One region of the Desulfonatronum sp. SC1 genome, then DNA from elsewhere that is predicted to be linked to it. Evidence: predicted binding sites of a transcription regulator. Region 1 holds the regulator's gene; the other holds the start of a gene.
What was found. The regulator HrcA, encoded in region 1, represses chaperone genes, less so after heat shock. The targets are predictions, from matches to a motif close to TGTTAGCACTCNNNNNNNNNGAGTGCTAACA.

Region 1 (9,019 bases):
ATGCCCTGCGCGGCCAGATTCCGAAACATCCCCCGAGACGTCGCCGACCCGCGGTATCGACGTTCATGCAATTCATCCCTCGAGAGTCAACGGCGAAATCGTAATCTGCCTGGTGGAGGACGAAGAGCCTTTGGCCCGAGAACTGATACGTTTATTCGGACACTTCGGTTACGTGCTCCATCGCTACACCCTGCTAAACGAGGCGGCCCAGGCTATCCGCTACCGCAAGCCGGACGTTTTGATTCTGGACGTGGCCTTTCACGCCAACGGCCTGAACACCATCGAGCACATGGTCCTTACCCCGGAATTTAAGGATCTGGAGCGGCCAATCATTTTTCTCTCCGACCGGGACACCTTTGAAGTGCGAGTCCAGGCCGCGCGCATCGGTGCGGAAGGCTTCTTCACCAAGCCCGTGGACGTCCCCAAGCTCATCGACCGAGTCGAACAGGCCATTCGCCGCAAACAGGACATCCCGCATCGCCTGTTGATCGTGGACGATGACGAGGAATTGGCCAAGCACTATGCCCTGGTCCTGAGAGCGGCCGGGATGGAAGCCCGCACCATGAGCGATCCGCGACGCATCCTGGACGTCATGGATGAATTTCAGCCGGAACTGATCCTCATGGACGTGGCCATGCCCGGCTATACCGGAATGGATTTGGCACGGGTCATCCGAATGCACGAAGAGTGGCTCAGCATTCCGATCATTTACCTTTCCGCGGAAACGAACAAGGATCGGCAGCTTTCAGCCTTGAGCAGCGGAGGTGACGATTTTCTGACCAAGCCCATTTCGGACCGCCATCTGACCGTGGCGGTCTCAATCCGGGCTGCACGGATGCGCCAGATCACGGAACTGATGGTCAAGGACAGCCTGACCGGGCTGCTCAAGCACTCCCGGATCAAGGAACAGATAGCTCTGGAGTTTGCCCGAGCCCAACGTGACGGGACGTGTCTGTGCGTGGCCATGCTGGACATCGACCACTTCAAAAAAGTCAACGACAGCTACGGCCACGTGGTGGGCGATCAGGTGATCAAGGCTCTGGCCCATCTCCTGAAACAGCGGCTACGCAAGACCGATGGCATCGGCCGGTACGGCGGCGAGGAGTTTGCCGCGGTTCTCCCTCGATGCGAACCCGAGGCGGCTCGGGAGCTGCTGAACGACATCCGCGAACGCTTCAAGAAAATCCGATTTACCGCGGAGGACGAATTTTTTACCGTGACCCTGAGCGCTGGAGCGGTCATGGCCGATGCGTTTCCCGACGCCTCGGCCATGCTCGTGGCAGCGGACGAGGCCCTGTACGACGCCAAACGCAGCGGTCGGGACCGTGTTCGACTCGGCCATTCCATGTTCAAGGATGGCTGACCATGAATAAGACCAATGTTCTGCTCCAGCATATGCGGCAGACGTTCCTGAACGAAATGGGGGAGCGTTGCGACCGCCTGGATCAAAAGGCCCTTCAACTGGGAAAGCCTTCGAACGTGGCAATCGACAAGGTTTTGCCCCGGGGCAAGCAACTGACGGTCGAGGTGCTCCAAACACTGACAGGCCTGACCGTCTCCCAATCGGAGATTTGACCTCCCCCAGGGCCAAGGCTACAAGATTGCGCCTCTGTCCCGGCGAAGCAATTCTCTCTCGCCAATCGATCACCAAACTCACCCTTTACAATACATCCGGGCACATTGAGAATCTTCGTGCCCGCATATTCAAGAGGATCACGCATGCAACGCCGCCTCACCCGCATTCTGGTCACCGGAGGATGCGGATTCATCGCCTCCAACTTTATTCTGTCCCTGCTGAAGCGCCGCAAGGATCTGCTCGTCGTCAACCTGGACAAGCTGACCTACGCCGGAAACAGGATGAACCTGCTGTCCCTGGAGCGAAGCCGGGAACAGGGCCAAGGTCCGGACTCGCGGTATGTTTTCGTCCACGGAGACATCGCCGATCCGGAACTGGTTCCCCGCCTGTTGACCGAACACCGCATCCAGGCCGTGCTCAATTTCGCGGCGGAGTCCCATGTGGACCGATCCATCCACGATTCCTCGCCTTTCATCACCACGAACATCCAGGGCACGCACAATCTGCTGGAGGCCTCCCGCAAGGCGGAGATCGAGCTCTTCCTGCAGGTTTCCACGGATGAGGTCTACGGAACCCTCGGCCTCGAAGGCCAATTCACCGAGGAAACGCCCCTGGCACCCAACAGCCCCTACTCCGCGTCCAAAGCCTCCGCGGACCTGCTGGTCAGGGCCTATCACGAAACCTACGGCCTGCCCACGGTGATCACCCGCTGCTCCAACAACTACGGCCCGTTCCAGTTCCCGGAGAAGCTGATCCCCCTGATGATCACCCTGGCCTGGGAGGACAAGCCCCTGCCTGTTTACGGCGACGGGGCCAACGTCCGGGACTGGATTCACGTCCTGGACCATTGCCGCGGCGTGGAACTGGCCATGGACCAGGGCCGTCCCGGAGCAGTCTACAATTTCGGCGGCGACGCCGAGCGCACCAACATCCAGGTAGTCACGGCCATTCTGGACCTGCTGGGCAAGCCCCACTCCCTGATTCGCTACGTCCAAGACCGCCCCGGCCACGACCGGCGCTACGCCATGGACTTCACCCTGGCCGCCCGTGAGCTGGGATTCGCCCCGTCCGTCACCTTTGAACAGGGGCTTCAGGAAACCATCCAGTGGTACGAGGGCAACCGGGAATGGCTGCGCCGGGTCCAGGACGGCAGCTACCGTGATTTCATGGACGCCTGGTACGGAGAGCGGCGATGACCGCCCAAAACGATACCGCCGCGCACCAGACACCGCGAACCGTCATGGTCCTGGGCGGCAAAACCGGCCTCTTGGGCCAGTCCCTCTGCGCCGCCCTGACCAATGCGGGCTGGACCGTGCTGCCCGTGGGCCGAGATGACGTGGATCTTTTCGACACGGACCAAATCGCCGTATTTCTGGACCGCCACGAGCCGGACGCGGTCTGCAACACCGTGGCCTATACCCAGGTGGATCTGGCCGAGGTCGAGCCGGATCTGGCCATGCGAGTGAACAAGCTTTTGCCAGCCAAACTCGGGCGCTTGGCCAAACAGCGCGGAATCCACCTGGTGCATTACAGCACGGATTTCGTCTTCGACGGCCAAGGCTGCGAGCCGTACCGGCCTGAGGATTCCGTCAATCCGCTCTGCGTCTACGGCAAGACCAAGCTGGCCGGGGAGAATGCGCTTCGGGAACTGGCCCTGGACAAATTGAGCATCCTCCGCACGGCTTGGCTTTTCGGACCGGGACGGACCAATTTCGTGGCCAAAATTCTCTCCCTGGCCTCCCAGCGCACTTCCTTGAACGTGGTGCATGACCAGATCGGCTCTCCGACCTACACCCCGGACCTGGCTGAATATTCCGTTGCACTGCTTAACGCCGGGGGGACCGGAATATTTCATCTCGTGAACGGCGGCTGCGCCTCCTGGTGCGAGCTGGCCGCTTCCGCTGTTCAGGCCATAGGTTTGCAATGCGACGTTCACCCCATCACCTCGGACCATTATCCGCAAAAAGCCCGCCGCCCCGCCTATTCCGTTCTGAACACCGAATCCTTCACCGCGCTTACGGGCATCAAGCCCAGGCCCTGGCTGCACGGGCTACGGGAGTACGTGTTCCACCACCTGGGCTGACGTTCGGTCGCGAAACGCCCGCACCGGGCCATCTACTTCGAAATCGATACCGGTCCGGATAGCGCCCGAGGATCGAGAACAACTCTGCCCTGCGTCAACTCCCCCTTCCTTGACAGAACCTTTTGGCATATTTATGGGGACTAGCACTCTCTCGTATCGAGTGCTAGACAGGATACCACCATGGAACTTCAGCCACGTGAAATCGGCGTCTTGACGACGCTTATCGAGGATTACATCCAGACAGCCGCGCCCGTGGGATCCCGGACCATAGCCAAGAAGTCCAATTTGAATCTCAGCCCGGCCAGCATCCGCAACATCATGGCCGACCTGACTGACAAGGGTTACCTGGAGCAACCGCATACCTCAGCAGGGCGTATTCCCTCGGCGCAAGGCTTTCGTTTTTATGTGGACACGCTGCTGAAGTACCACCCGCTCTCCCCGGAGCAACGGAACCGGCTTACCGAGCACATTGGCGACTCCCGTCTGGACGTCACCGAACTGCTGCGCAACGCTTCCCGGCTGTTATCAGCCTACACCCGCCAGGTGAGCATGGTCCTGGCACCCAAGGCTTCGAACATCGGCTTCAAGCACATCGACTTCGTCTTGCTCAAACCCGGTCTCGCCATGGCCATTCTGGTGGTGGAGGGCGGCATCGTCCAGAATAAAATCCTCTCCGTGGATCCGGAGTTGGGCACGGACGATCTGACCACGTACAGCAATTATCTGAATCAATTGTTTCAAGGCCGGACCCTGGCCCAGGTCCGAGCCAAGCTGCTCCAGGAAATGGACGCGGTCCAGCGTGAATACCAGGCCATGAGCCAGCAGGCCCTGGTCCTGGCCCAGCAGGTGTTCACCGGGGGAAGTGAGCGGGAGGTCTATGTCGAAGGCACGGTCAACTTCTTCACCCATCCGGAGTTCGCCAACCCGGCCAAGCTTCAGGAATTGCTGCGCATGCTGGAGGAACGTACCAGGCTGCTGGAACTGCTGGACAAGGTGGCCAAACCCGACGGCATATCCATCATCTTCGGGCGCGAAGAGAACCAGGAAGGCTTGCAGGAATTCACGCTGATTTCATCACCCTACCTGGGACAGGACGACCCCCTGGGAGTGGTGGGCATCATCGGCCCGATCCGCATGGATTACGCCAAGGTCGTCCCGCTGGTGGAGTTCACGGCCCAGGTAATCAGCCAGCTCTTGAGAAATCGCTTTTAATAATGATGGGAAGATTCGCAAGGAGGAACGCATGTCCCAGAAAAATAATCCTTACGCCGAGGCGGCAAACAAGACGGACCATACCGTGGGCGTAAACATTGATATTGAGGATGTCGCGCACGAGCCTGGGGAAAACGAAACATCGGAGCTGATCGACGAGGAACAGTTGATCCGGCTCTGCGAGGGAAAAGTCTGTCCCAACTGCCGCCTCTTGGCCCAGGTTCAGGATGAAAAGCTGCGCATGGCCGCGGACACCGAAAACCTGAAAAAACGCTTACAGCGAGAAAAAGACGATTTTTGCAAATTCGCCACGGAATCCGTGCTGGAGGACCTGCTTCCGGTGCTGGACAACCTGGACCTGGCCCTGGAACACGGCGGCAAGACCGGCACGGGGAAGGAACTGCTCAGCGGTGTAGAAATGACCCGCAAACTGTTTCTGGATATTCTCGCCCGCCACGAGTTGGAGCCCTTGGGGCTGGCCGGGGAGGATTTCGACCCTGCTTGGCACGAAGCCTTGGCTCAACAGTCGCATCCGGACTTTGGGCCCGGCAAGGTCTGCCAAGTGGTTCAAAAAGGCTATCGCCTCAAGGGTCGGCTGCTGCGTCCGGCCAAGGTGCTGGTCAGCATGGAATGCGCCGGATAATTATTTTCACCCGCCCCTTTACAAGCGGACAATCAACCTTAACTTGATCAAAAATATCCATTATGTTCAGGAGGAATCAAAAACATGGGAAAAATCATCGGTATCGATCTGGGGACGACGAATAGCTGCGTCTATGTGATGGAAGGCAAGGAGCCCAAGTGCATCACTAACCCCGAAGGCGGGCGAACCACTCCGTCCATCGTGGCCTTCACCGACAAGGAGCGGCTGGTCGGTGAGATCGCCAAGCGCCAAGCCGTCACCAACCCGGAAAAGACCGTATTCGCCATCAAGCGACTGATGGGTCGGCGTTTCGACGCCAAGGAAATCACATCCTGGAAGGATAGCTGCCCATACAAGATCGTCGAGGGGAGCAACGGCGATTGCTACGTTGACATCAACGGCAAAAAGTACAGCGCCCCGGAAATTTCCGCGATGATCCTGCAGAAGCTGAAGTCCGACGCGGAAGCCTATCTGGGAGAAACCGTGACCGAGGCCGTGATCACCGTGCCGGCGTACTTCAACGACAGCCAGCGGCAGTCCACCAAGGACGCCGGGCGGATCGCCGGACTGGAGGTCAAGCGGATCATCAACGAGCCCACCGCGGCCTCACTGGCCTACGGCTTTGACAAGAAAAAGAACGAAAAGGTGGCCGTGTTCGACCTGGGCGGCGGAACCTTCGACATTTCCATCCTGGAAGTCGGCGACAACGTTGTTGAAGTCCGGGCCACCAACGGCGACACCTTCCTGGGCGGCGAAGACTTCGACCACCGAGTCATCGATTACCTCGTCAGTGAGTTCAAGCGGGACAACGGCATCGACCTGTCCAAGGACCGCATGGCCCTGCAGCGGCTCAAGGAAGCCGGGGAAAAGGCAAAAAAAGAACTCTCCACCTCCATGGAGACGGAAATCAACCTACCCTTCATCACCGCAGACCAAAACGGCCCCAAGCACCTGCTGATCAAGCTCTCCCGCGCCAAACTGGACAAGTTGGTGGAAGACTTGGTGGACCGAACCATCGAACCCTGCAAAAAAGCGTTGGCCGATGCCGGCTTGAAGACCTCGGACATCGACGAAGTAATCCTGGTCGGCGGGATGACCCGCATGCCCCTGGTGCAGAAAAAAGTCCAGGACTTCTTCGGCCGCGAACCGCACAAGGGCGTAAATCCGGACGAAGTCGTGGCCATGGGCGCGGCCATTCAGGGCGGGATACTGGCCGGGGACGTCAAGGACGTCTTGCTTTTGGACGTCACCCCACTGTCTTTGGGCATCGAAACCTTGGGAGGGGTCTGCACCAAGCTCATCGAGCGCAACACCACCATCCCGACCCGCAAGAGCCAGGTCTTCACCACCGCCGCGGACAACCAACCCTCGGTATCCATCCACGTGCTCCAGGGCGAAAGGCCCATGGCCGGGGACAACAAAACCCTGGGCCGTTTTGAGCTGACCGGCATCCCGCCCGCTCCCCGGGGCATGCCCCAGGTGGAGGTGGCCTTTGACATCGACGCCAACGGCATCGTCAATGTCTCGGCCAAAGACCTGGGCACGGGCAAGGAGCAGTCCATCCGGATCACCGCTTCCAGCGGCCTGTCCGAGGACGAAATCCAGAACCTGGTCAAGGACGCCGAGACCCACGCTGACGAGGACAAGAAGAAACAGCAGCTCATCGAAGCCCGCAACCACGCCGACTCTCTGATCTACGCCACGGAAAAATCCATCAACGACCTGGGCGACAAGTTGGATTCCGTGCTACGCGGCGAGATCGAAACTAAGATCGAAAATCTAAAGAAGCTCATGGAAGGCGATGACGAGGCTGAAGTCCGCCGGGCTTCCGAAGAGTTGGCCCAGGCATCCCACAAGCTGGCCGAACAACTCTACGCCCAGAAGAGCGGCGGAGAACAGGGCGGCCAAGCCGGTCCCCAGTCTGGACCGCAACCAGGCGATCAGCAGGGAGGCCCGCAGGGCGGTCCGAAGAAGGACGACGACGTCGTGGACGCGGATTACACCGAGGTCAAGTAGAGACCACGCGGGATGCCGTCGCCTTGACAGGCTGTTTGCCGTATCCCTATACCTCAAGCCTGACCCGCGTTAACGCGGGTCAGGCTTTTTTTGCTCGCGACGCCCGCTGTCTCATCTCGTCCATTAATTGCCACGATGCTCCAGAGTCTCCACTTCAAGGCGGTTGCATGGTTCACCAACTTGCTCTACGCGAAATCCTGATCCTTCTCCTGCTCATCCCGGTCTTTTTCGCCGGTGGCTGCGTCGAGAAGAAACGCCTGCCCCCCGTTCCCCCGCCACCCACGGAAGAAACCGTCCAGGGGCTGCTTCTGCAAGCCGACGCGGCATGGCAGGCCAGGGATTACCGGCGCAGTCGACAACTTTACGACGTCCTGGTGTCCGAGCCGCTGGATCACCGCCAACTGGACCTGGCTTGGGAGCGGCTGTCCATCAGTTCCCTACAGACCCAGGACTACGTCCGCGCCCAGGACGCCCTGATCCGCTGGGCCCTGCTGGACCCGAAACTGCGCCTGGAGTGGTTCTGGCATGAGTACCGAGTCCTGGCCCTGCTGGGTCAGGGCAAGGAGGATCAGGCCGAGGACTATCTGCTTCAAATCCTGCGGCAGCCGGAATCCCCGTGGTCCCTGCGGTCCTCCGCCGGGGTCCGACTCTCGGAAATGTATCGCCAGCACCGGGACTACGACCCCTTGCCCCCCCTCTTCGTCGACCTGCACGCCGCTGCCCCGGATGCCCAGGCCAAGGCCGAACTGGAACGGGTCGTGGTCCAGATCGTCAGGGAAATCCCGGATGCGTCGCTCCAACGGTTTGTGGAGCGAGTCCCATCCGCGGAGACGGCCGTCTTTCCCAACTCCGTATTCGCCTGGGAACAGCGCCGTCGCGAAGCCCGACAACTTCCGGGAGAATGGCCTGAGACCTGGGCGGCCATGCAGCGCCTCCTGCAGCAAGGTGAGTGGGCCGATTCCCGGCCTTTTGTCGAGGACCTCGACGAACTGCAGGAGCACTTCGGAACGCCCGGTATCTGCATCGGCCTTGTTCTGCCCTTGGACGGCCCCCTGGCCGAAACCGGTTGGAAGGTTGTCCGAGGAGCAGAAGCCGGACGCGACGCGCTTGAGAAGAACGGCTATCCGGTGCGCTTGGAGATCGCCAACGCCCAGGACTCGGACATCCAGGGAACCCTGACGGCCATGGCCCCGGAATGCCGAGTCGTCGGCGGCCCGATCCAGCGCGAAGCCTGGGACCGGCTGCATGGGGCGAATATTTCTTCCCAGCGCCATTTTTTCACCTTTCTGCCCACCATGGGCGAGGCCGAGGAGGGCCGAAATGCCTGGCGGTTCTTCGCCGGCCCGCAAGACCAGATCCACGCCCTGGCTGACCTGGCCTTGCGGCAACTGGACATTTCCGGCTTAGCCGTGCTTTTTCCCCAAGATCGCTTCGGCGAGCACTTGGGAGAGATGTTCACCCGGGAAGTGATCAGCATGGGCGGACAAAT
Region 2 (9,019 bases), on a different contig from region 1:
CTCACGGTGACCACGGCCATGGAGCGCCGCCAGGTCCTGATCAGCATTGAGGATACCGGTCACGGCATTCCGTTGGATATCCAGGACAAGATCTTCAACCCCTTCTTCACCACCAAGCAAACCGGGTCCGGAGCCGGCCTGGGACTGGCCATGACCAAGAAGATCATCAGCGACCTGGGGGGCGACCTGCGCCTGAGCAGCCAGCCGGGCAAGGGCACCCAGGTCGACCTGCTGCTGCAACCCTACGTGGCCATGGAAACGCCTGCTGTCAGGCTTCAGGAGCCGCGACAGGAAACGTGAACGGACATAGACCGGTGCGTCCGTCGTGAACCAAAGGACGTCAGGCGGGATATTGCCGGGGCAGGGAGACGATCAGGTGGGTGCCTTGGGCTTCGGAGGTGGTGAAGCGGATGGTTCCCCCGTGGATCTTGGCGATGAGCATGGCGCTGTAGGTTCCGATACCGGTGCCGTGCTCCTTGCCGTAGGTCACGTAGCGGTCGAAAAAACGGTCGCGGATGTCTTCGGGGATGGTGCCGAAGTTGTGGATGTCGATTTCATGCAGAGAACCCGGATGCGCCTGCTGGCGCTCATCTTGACGAAGCTTTGAGCTGCTTTTCGGAGAACGGACGGCAATGGTGATCCGGGTGCTTTCCGGAGCGGCGTCCACGGCGTTCTGGATTAGATTGGCGAACAGGGATTCGAGCAGAATCGCCTCTCCGGAAAGGGTATATTCATCGTCCCAGGATAGGGGGCGGCCGTCCAGCAGGTAGGCAAAATCCAGGGACTTGGTGGTGGCCGACGGCAAAAACTCTTCGTGCAGGCCACGCAGCATCCGGATCAGGTCGAAGGGTTCCGGTTGGAGTTCGTAAGCGCCTTCCTCCATCTTGAACAGAGCCATGGAGTGGCCGAGCATGTGCAAAAGCTTCATGGCACTCTGGTAGATGGTGGACGCGATTTCCCGCTGACGGTCGGGGAGTTCGCCGCGCAGTAACACTTTGGCCAGTCCGCCGATCCCGGTCAGGGGCGACTTAAGGTCGTGGCGGACCATCCGCTCCACGTCGGCCCGCAAAGACTCGACGCGCTTGATTTCCGTGATGTCCGTGAGCATCCCGTTCCAGACCACCCTCATGTCCGGTTTTCTGGTCGCTAGGGAGCTGTTCTTGAACCAGCGCACCTCGCCCTCGTCTCGACGCATGGAGAACTCGAATTCCACCGGGCCGGGGGGGTCGGAGAATGTCAAGGATGTGGAAAAGCGCTCCCGAACTGCGGGGTGCACGCGTTCGAAAAACAGTTCCGGATCCCGCAACGTGCTTTCCGCGGGCAGGCCGAACAAATTCCAGATACCCTCGCTGATGAACGTGAAGCTCCCCTGGTCCTTGCCGGAAGCCTGGTACTGATAGACCACCCCGGGGATGTTCGCGGTGATTTCCGTGAGCAGACGCTTGCTGGCCCGGAGTTCGGCTTCGGCCTGGGTCCGTTCGGTGATGTCCTGGATGGTCTCGATGGCCCCGACGATTTCACCACGTTCGTCCCGGCACCGGGCGGCCAGAAAGTACATGGAACGCGATGCGCCCTGGATCGTCAGCCGGTCCGAGGCCTCGAAGGCTTCCGGGATGAAGGCGCTGGAAGCAAGATTTTTGTCCCGATAGAGGGCGCCGATTTTTGGACGGTCCATGGTCAGGACCAGATCGGCCAGAACCGGCCTGGACGGCTCGGGGTAGAAAATACGAGAGTCCACCGGTTTGCCCAGACATTGGCTCCTGGATACGCCGGTCAGGATTTCGCAGGCCTTGTTCCAGAAAATCACCCGATGTTCCGTGTCGATCACGAAGGTGGCGATGGGAGTGCCGTCCAGGATCACGGCCAGCAGTTTGCGGCGCCGACGGAGCAGATTCTTGATCCGGCGGTTCTGGGTGATGTCCCGCAGGCAGACCAGCATGGAGTCTTGGTGGCTCCAGATGGTCTTGGCGAGGGAGATTTCCACTGGAAACAGCTTGCCGTCTCCAGGGCGCCTGGCCACCCAGTTGAAGTTCAGGACGTCCCCGTCCGGGAGTTTGGCCCGGATGTCCTCGAACTTGTCCAGCGGGCCGCGGGGGCGAAGCAGGTCCTGGCGTGGACTCAAGGCCATAAGGTCCAGGCGGGGGACGCCGAACAGATCCGCGGCCCTGTTGTTCAGGTCGATGATGCGGTCGGCCGAGGAACAGATCAGTATGGCGTCGGGGCTCTGGTGAAACAGGGCGCGCAGGTTGTCCCTCGCTTCACGCAACGTTTCCAACTCGCGCCGGTCGTCTTGCAGTTGTTCGCGAAGACGGGCGATTTCCCGGTGGGCTTCGCCCAAGGCGACTTGGAGATGAGAGGCGTGGTCCTGGTCCATGGATCGGGTTGGTCAAGTGGTCAGAGCAGATTCGAGCGTAGCAAAAGCAGGCGGACGGAGTCTACGACTTGGCTGAAGAAACCGGCCGGGGCCGCCTCGTTCATGGTAAACACGTCCTCCCTGGCCAAAATTTGGCCGTCCAGGGAGATCTCCAGCGCCCCGACCTTTTGGCCTCGGAGCAGCGGGCCGATGACCGGTTCGGTCAGGGAAAGAGAGACGCGTTGATCCAGATCCGGAAGTCGTCCCCTGGGAATGGTCACCACGATATCCGAGTTCAAGCCGTAGGCCAACTCGTTCTGACGCGCCTTCCAAACTTTGATCGCGCCCAGGGGCTCTCCGCGAAAATGCAGCCGATGGGTTTCATAGTTGCTGAAGCCGTAATCCAGCAGCTCCTGGTTCAGCCGGGTGCGGGCGGCCACGGAGCCCGCGCCCAGCACCACCGCGATGAGGCGCATTTCATCGCGCACCGCCGAGGTGGTCTGGCAATAACCCGCTGCCCGGGTGTAGCCGGTCTTGATGCCGTCCACGGTGGGGTCCCGGTGGAGCAGGCGGTTCCGGTTGGTCTGGTTGATGTTGTTATACTCGAAGTGTCGGATGGAATGCAGGCTGTACAGGTAGGGGTGGTCGCGCAGCAGGGCCAGGGACAGGGTGGCCATGTCCCGGGCCGTGGTCTGAACCCCGGGAGCCGGCAGGCCGGTGGGGTTGGCGAAGTTGGTCCGGGTCATGCCCAGGTCCCAAGCGGTACGGTTCATCATGTGGACGAATTCCGCCTCATTGCCTGCGATATGTTCGGCCAGGGCCACGCTGGCGTCGTTGCCGGATTGGACGATGATCCCGTGCAGCAGGGCGGCCACGGACACGGTGGAGTTCAGGTCCAGGAACATCCGTGAGCCGGTCATCCGCCACGCTCTTTGGCTCACCCGGACCTCGTCGGTCATGAAAATGGTCCCTTCAAGCAGCTTTTGTCCGGCGACGTAGACGGTCATCATTTTCGTCAGGCTGGCCGGTTCTCGCGATGCGTCGATGTCGTGAGCCACCAGGAGTTGCCCGCTGTCCGCGTCCATGAGCAGATAGGCGGCCGCAGCGGAGGAGGACGAGGGGGTGAAGCGCTGGGGCTGGGCGGCCTGGGCGGTGCTCAGGCCGAGACCAGGGAGCAGGGCCAGGGCCAGCGCCGTCGCGATGGCGATCAGCACGGCTCGGTACAGCGGTACTGCGAGTTGGTCACGTCGGGGCATGTTCATATTCCCGTTGTTTGGTTTCCAGTTCGTCAAGGCGTTCATAAAGGCCGAGCAGGTCGGCCTCGGCCTGGTCCAGCCGGGAAGCCAGATCGGCCAGAACTTCGGCTTTGGAGGCGTTTTCTGGAGCTTCCAGGGCTTGGCGCAGTCCCTGCTCCAGGGCCTCGGCTTCCCGAATCCGTTCCGCCATGCCGTCCATCTCCCGCTGTTCGCCGTAGGACAGCTTGGTGGGGCGCCGGGTTTTGGGGGCGTTCGGCTTGGTCGCTGGGGGGGTGTCGTCGGACCCGGCGGAGACGTCAGGGGATGAACGAGCCGTCAGCCATTGGGCGTAATCTGAAAAATAACGCGCTCGGCCGTGTCCGTTCGCGCCCGGCTCCAGGATCAGCAGCTTGTCGCAGAGTGTATCCAATAAATAGCGGTCGTGGGTGATCAGCACGATGGCCCCGGGAAAATCCCGCAGCCCTTCTTCGAGCACTTCCAGGGTCGGAATGTCGATGTCGTTGGTGGGCTCGTCCAGAAGCAGAACGTCCGCGGGGGTGCGCATCAGCCGGGCGATGAGCACTCTGGCCCGCTCCCCGCCGGAGAGCAAGGACACCGGAAGCCCGAGTTGGTCCGGCCGGAACAGAAAGCGCTTGGCCCAGGTGACCACGTGCAGGGCGCGGTCCTGGAAGACCACCGTGTCCCCGGTGGGAGCCAGGGCCTGGCGCAGGGTGGTTTCGGGGTCGAGCTGTTCGCGCTTCTGGTCGAAGTAGACCACCCGCAGACCGTCGGCCCGACGCAGGGTGCCCTGGTCCGGCTGGAGCGAGCCGTGCAGCAGTTGCATCAGGCTGCTTTTGCCCGCGCCGTTGGGTCCCATGATTCCCAGGCGGGTTCCAGGGGAGAGCAGGATGTCCAGGTCGGCGAACAAGGGCCGTTCGCCCAAGGTCAGGCCCAGACCGCGGGCTTCCAGTAATCGCTTGGTCTTGCGGCCCGTGGCGTCGAAGGTGATGTCCGCGGTCTGCTTCAGGGCGTTGCGGGCGCTGACCTCGGCCAACTCGTCCTGGAGACGATGGGCCTCGTCGATGCGCGCGCGGGCCTTGGTGGTTCGCGCCTTGGGCCCGCGGCGCAGCCATTCGATCTCCCGGCGAACCTTGTTGGCCAAAACCTGTTCCTGGGCCTCCTGGGCTGCGACGAGAGCCTCTCGCTTGTCGAGAAACGTACTGTAGTTGCCCTCCACCCGGAGAAATCCTTCGGGGTAGACGCGGTTCAGCTCCACGATTCGGTTGGTGACGGTTTCTAGAAAGACCCGGTCGTGACTGACCAGAACAAAGGCGAAATGGACCTGAAGCAAGAGTTTTTCCAGCCAGAGGATGCCTTCCAAGTCCAGATGGTTGGTGGGTTCGTCCAGCAGGAGCAGGTCCGGTTCCTGGATCAGGGCCCGGGCCAGGGCCAGGCGTTTGCGCCAGCCGCCTGACAGGGTTTCCACCGGGGTGGGACCGTCAGGCAGATGCAAACGGCTGGAGATCTCCCAGACGCGCTGAAAGGTTTCCGGGGTCGAATGGCTTTCGGGGAGACATTCAGGTTGTCTCTCGACGGACCCTCTGGACGATTCACCAGACCATTCACCAGGCGATTTTTCGGCCAGGGCATCCAGTAGAACCTGCTCCACCGTGCTACCCGGGGTGAAGCGCTCTTCCTGGGCGAGATAGACCACGCGCACGTCCTTGCGCCGATGCACCTCTCCCTGGTCCGGCTCTTCCAGCCCAGCGACGATTTTGAGTAGGGTGGATTTTCCGGAGCCGTTGGGGCCGATCAACCCCGTGCGTTCGCCTTCGAACAGGCCGAGGGAAATGCCGGTGAACAGCGGGTGAGCGGTGAAGGCCTTGGTCAGGCCGGTGAAGGAGACGAGAATCGGCACAGCCATGGGCATGGCGTGTACACCACAAACGATCGGACTGGAAGAGAGGGCAAGCCCGGATCAGCCCGGCAGCCGCACCACTGACTTACTCCACCACCACCCCTGCATAGCCGACCACTTGGGAAAAATCCCCGGTCACGTCGCCGGAGGTGGAGTAGGCGATCAGGCGGGCTTGGGTCGCTCCAAGTGCGTTGGCCGTGGCCAGCCCCAAAGTCATGGGCAGCATCCCGCACATGGATATCCGCTGATCGCGCACCGTGGCGTAGAGCTTCTCCGGGTCGCGCTCCAGGGCGGATTGCAGGGCCAAGCCGTCCAGTTCTTTGGCTCGCTGGGCGGAAACGAAATGGCTCATGTCCGAGCTGACGAGAATCAGTACTGGTTTGGGCCACTTTGCGAGCACCTCGGCCAGTTTCTGGGCCGTGTCCAGCAGCACTTCCAAACGCGGCTCGACCACGGCCAGAGGGACGATCTTCGATTGGGGTTGGACGGCCCAGAGAAAGGGCAGCAGGACCTCCAGGGAGTGTTCCTGAAGATGGGCCTGGTGGTCGGCTTGAATCGCCGGGGCGGCCTCCAGGATGTGTCCGGCCAGCCTTCCGTCCACGTCCAGGTGCGCGCCGGGCAACAACCAGCGACCGTCGGGCCACAGGGCCAGGGGGCGTCCGAGTCCGGTATGGTTCGGGCCCAGCAGGAGCACGGTTTCCGTCGGAATCACTTCTGACAGGGTCTTGCCGGCCACGGCCCCGGAGTACGCATATCCGGCGTGAGGCAACATGGCCAGAAGGGCCTTGCTCGGCGAGGATGCAAGAGGAAGATGGCTTCGGACTTCAGCCTCCCAGGCTTGTTTCGTGCCGGGATAAAACCGACCGGCCACGACGGGATTGCGATCCATGACGGTCCTCCGATCAAGATTTGAGATGGCGGGTTCAGAGCGGTTGGGAAAACCACTGAGACAGTCGGCCAGAAAGAGCCGAACCATACGCTAGAACTCCTTCTCTGCCCAGACGCGTCCGCGGCAAATATTGCCACATCTTTTTCATAATGGCGTAATTCATAGTTCAGATGCGAATTATGGCGATATGATTTTTATGATTTGCTTATTGAGATCAAATTGCTACTTATATGAAAATTTCTCCATTTTTGGCTTCAAACAGGGCTTGCTTTTCTTGGGAGTCTCGTGAATAAGTCGCCTTGTTAGCACTCACCGTCTTCGAGTGCTAACAATTAAACCAATTCGGAGGAGAAAAAAATGAAACTGAAGCCATTGAATGATCGTGTTCTGGTGAAGCGGCTCGAGGGCGAGGAAGTGACCAAGGGCGGGATTATCATTCCTGATTCGGCCAAGGAAAAGCCGATGAAGGGTGAAATTATCGCCGTGGGCCCCGGCAAAGTGGGCGACGACGGCAAGCGCGCCGAAATGGCCGTGGCCGCCGGAAACAAGGTGCTCTTCAACAAGTACGCCGGCACCGAGATGAAGGTCGACGGCGAAGAGTTCCTGGTGATGCGCGAGGACGACATCCTGGCCATCATTGAAGACTAGGCCTTTCGCATCGCGAATCGACCGAGAACATCAACGACATCAACGATTTTTACGACGCAAGGAGAACAACCATGCCTGCTAAAGAACTACTTTTTGACGCCAAGGCGCGTGAACGACTGAAAAAAGGCATAGACACCCTGGCCAATGCCGTAAAGGTGACCCTGGGCCCCAAGGGCCGCAACGTGGTCATCGAAAAGTCCTTCGGTTCCCCGGTGATCACCAAGGACGGCGTGACCGTGGCCAAGGAAATCGAACTGTCCGACAGGTTCGAGAACATGGGCGCCCAGATGGTCAAGGAAGTGGCCAGCAAGACCAGCGACGTGGCCGGCGACGGCACCACCACCGCCACCATTCTGGCCCAGGCCATCTTCACCGACGGCGTGAAGCTGGTGGCCGCGGGACGCAACCCCATGGCCATCAAGCGCGGCATCGATAAGGCCGTGGAGGCCGTGGTGGCTGACTTGGCCAACCAGACCAAGCCCACCCGCGACCAGAAGGAAATCGCCCAGGTCGGAACCATTTCCGCCAACAACGACCCGACCATCGGCAACATCATCGCCGAGGCCATGAACAAGGTCGGCAAGGAAGGCGTGATCACCGTGGAGGAAGCCAAGGGCCTGGAGACCACTCTGGAAGTGGTGGAAGGGATGCAGTTCGACCGCGGCTACCTCTCTCCTTATTTCGTTACCGATCCGGAAAAAATGCTCTGCGAACTGGATGAGCCGCTGATCCTGATCTGCGAGAAGAAGGTCTCCAGCATGAAGGACATGCTGCCCGTGTTGGAGCAGGTGGCCAAGATGTCCAAGCCGCTCTTGATCATCTCCGAGGATGTGGAAGGCGAAGCCCTGGCCACCCTGGTGGTGAACAAGCTGCGCGGCACCCTGCAGGTTTCCGCCGTCAAAGCCCCCGGCTTCGGCGAACGCCGCAAGGCCATGCTTCAGGACATCGCCATCCTGACCGGCGGGCAGATGGTTTCCGAAGACCTGGGCATCAAGCTGGAGAACATCTCCCTGAACGACCTGGGCAAGGCCAAGCGCATCGTGATCAACAAGGAAAACACCACGATCATCGACGGCGCCGGTGACCCTGAGCAGATCAAGGCACGGGTTCGGCAGATCCGCAGCGAAATCGAAGAGACCACTTCCGATTACGACCGCGAGAAGTTGCAAGAGCGGCTGGCCAAGATCGTCGGCGGCGTGGCCGTGATCAACGTGGGTGCTTCCACCGAAACCGAGATGAAGGAAAAGAAGGCTCGGGTCGAGGACGCCCTGAACGCCACCCGTGCCGCGGTTGAGGAAGGCATCGTGCCCGGCGGCGGCGTGGCCCTGGTCCGTGCCGTGAAGAGCCTGGGTTCCATCAAGACCGTGGATGACGACGAAGCAGCCGGGGTGACCCTGGTCCGTCGGGCCATCGAGGAGCCGTTGCGGATGATCTCCGCCAATGCCGGCTTCGAAGGCTCCATCGTGGTGGAGAAGGTCAAGGACGGCAAGGACGGCTTCGGCTTCAACGCCGCCACCGGCGTATACGAAGACCTGATCGCCGCCGGCGTCATCGATCCCAAGAAGGTGACCCGCATCGCACTGCAGAACGCCGCTTCCGTGGCCGGTCTGCTGCTGACCACCGAATGCGCCGTGGCCGAGAAGCCCGAGCCCAAGAAGGATATGCCCATGCCCGGCGGCGGGATGGGTGGAATGGGTGGCATGGGCGGAATGTACTAGGCCCTGCCCGTACAAGCTGATACACCGCAAAAGGCCGGACACTGTCCGGCCTTTTGTCGTTGGTGCGCCAGGTGCTTCTTGCGTGATGCGCCTGCTTTGCGATACGACCACTGCCGGATGTGATCGGTAAAGCCAAGCAAACTAGGTAGCCGGTCTTTGGGAACACCCTTGGAATCGTATGGACGGAAGGTGGCCGGATGAAAGAATGTTTCGAAGATCTCTGCGAAACCATGGAGCAGCTGGGAGTCCCCCGGGAGT

Region 2: a site for HrcA is predicted at 6,696-6,726, ahead of groES (co-chaperone GroES). Genes of this name have one in related genera too.

What each region holds. Positions count from the first base shown of each region.
Region 1 is NZ_PZKN01000001.1:192,613-201,631, reverse strand. It holds gene C6366_RS00935 (Hpt domain-containing protein) at 1-104, shown strand, start outside; gene C6366_RS00930 (diguanylate cyclase) at 113-1,363, shown strand; gene C6366_RS00925 (hypothetical protein) at 1,366-1,575, shown strand; gene rfbB (dTDP-glucose 4,6-dehydratase) at 1,720-2,772, shown strand; gene rfbD (dTDP-4-dehydrorhamnose reductase) at 2,769-3,659, shown strand; gene hrcA (heat-inducible transcriptional repressor HrcA) at 3,840-4,871, shown strand; gene grpE (nucleotide exchange factor GrpE) at 4,903-5,514, shown strand; gene dnaK (molecular chaperone DnaK) at 5,599-7,530, shown strand; gene C6366_RS00895 (penicillin-binding protein activator) at 7,698-9,019, shown strand, end outside.
Region 2 is NZ_PZKN01000028.1:26,087-35,105, reverse strand. It holds gene C6366_RS14235 (nitrogen regulation protein NR(II)) at 1-300, shown strand, start outside; gene C6366_RS14230 (PAS domain-containing sensor histidine kinase) at 341-2,374, opposite strand; gene C6366_RS14225 (D-alanyl-D-alanine carboxypeptidase family protein) at 2,395-3,609, opposite strand; gene C6366_RS14220 (ABC-F family ATP-binding cassette domain-containing protein) at 3,596-5,518, opposite strand; gene amrB (AmmeMemoRadiSam system protein B) at 5,592-6,395, opposite strand; gene groES (co-chaperone GroES) at 6,753-7,043, shown strand; gene groL (chaperonin GroEL) at 7,115-8,761, shown strand; gene C6366_RS14200 (GGDEF domain-containing protein) at 8,959-9,019, shown strand, end outside.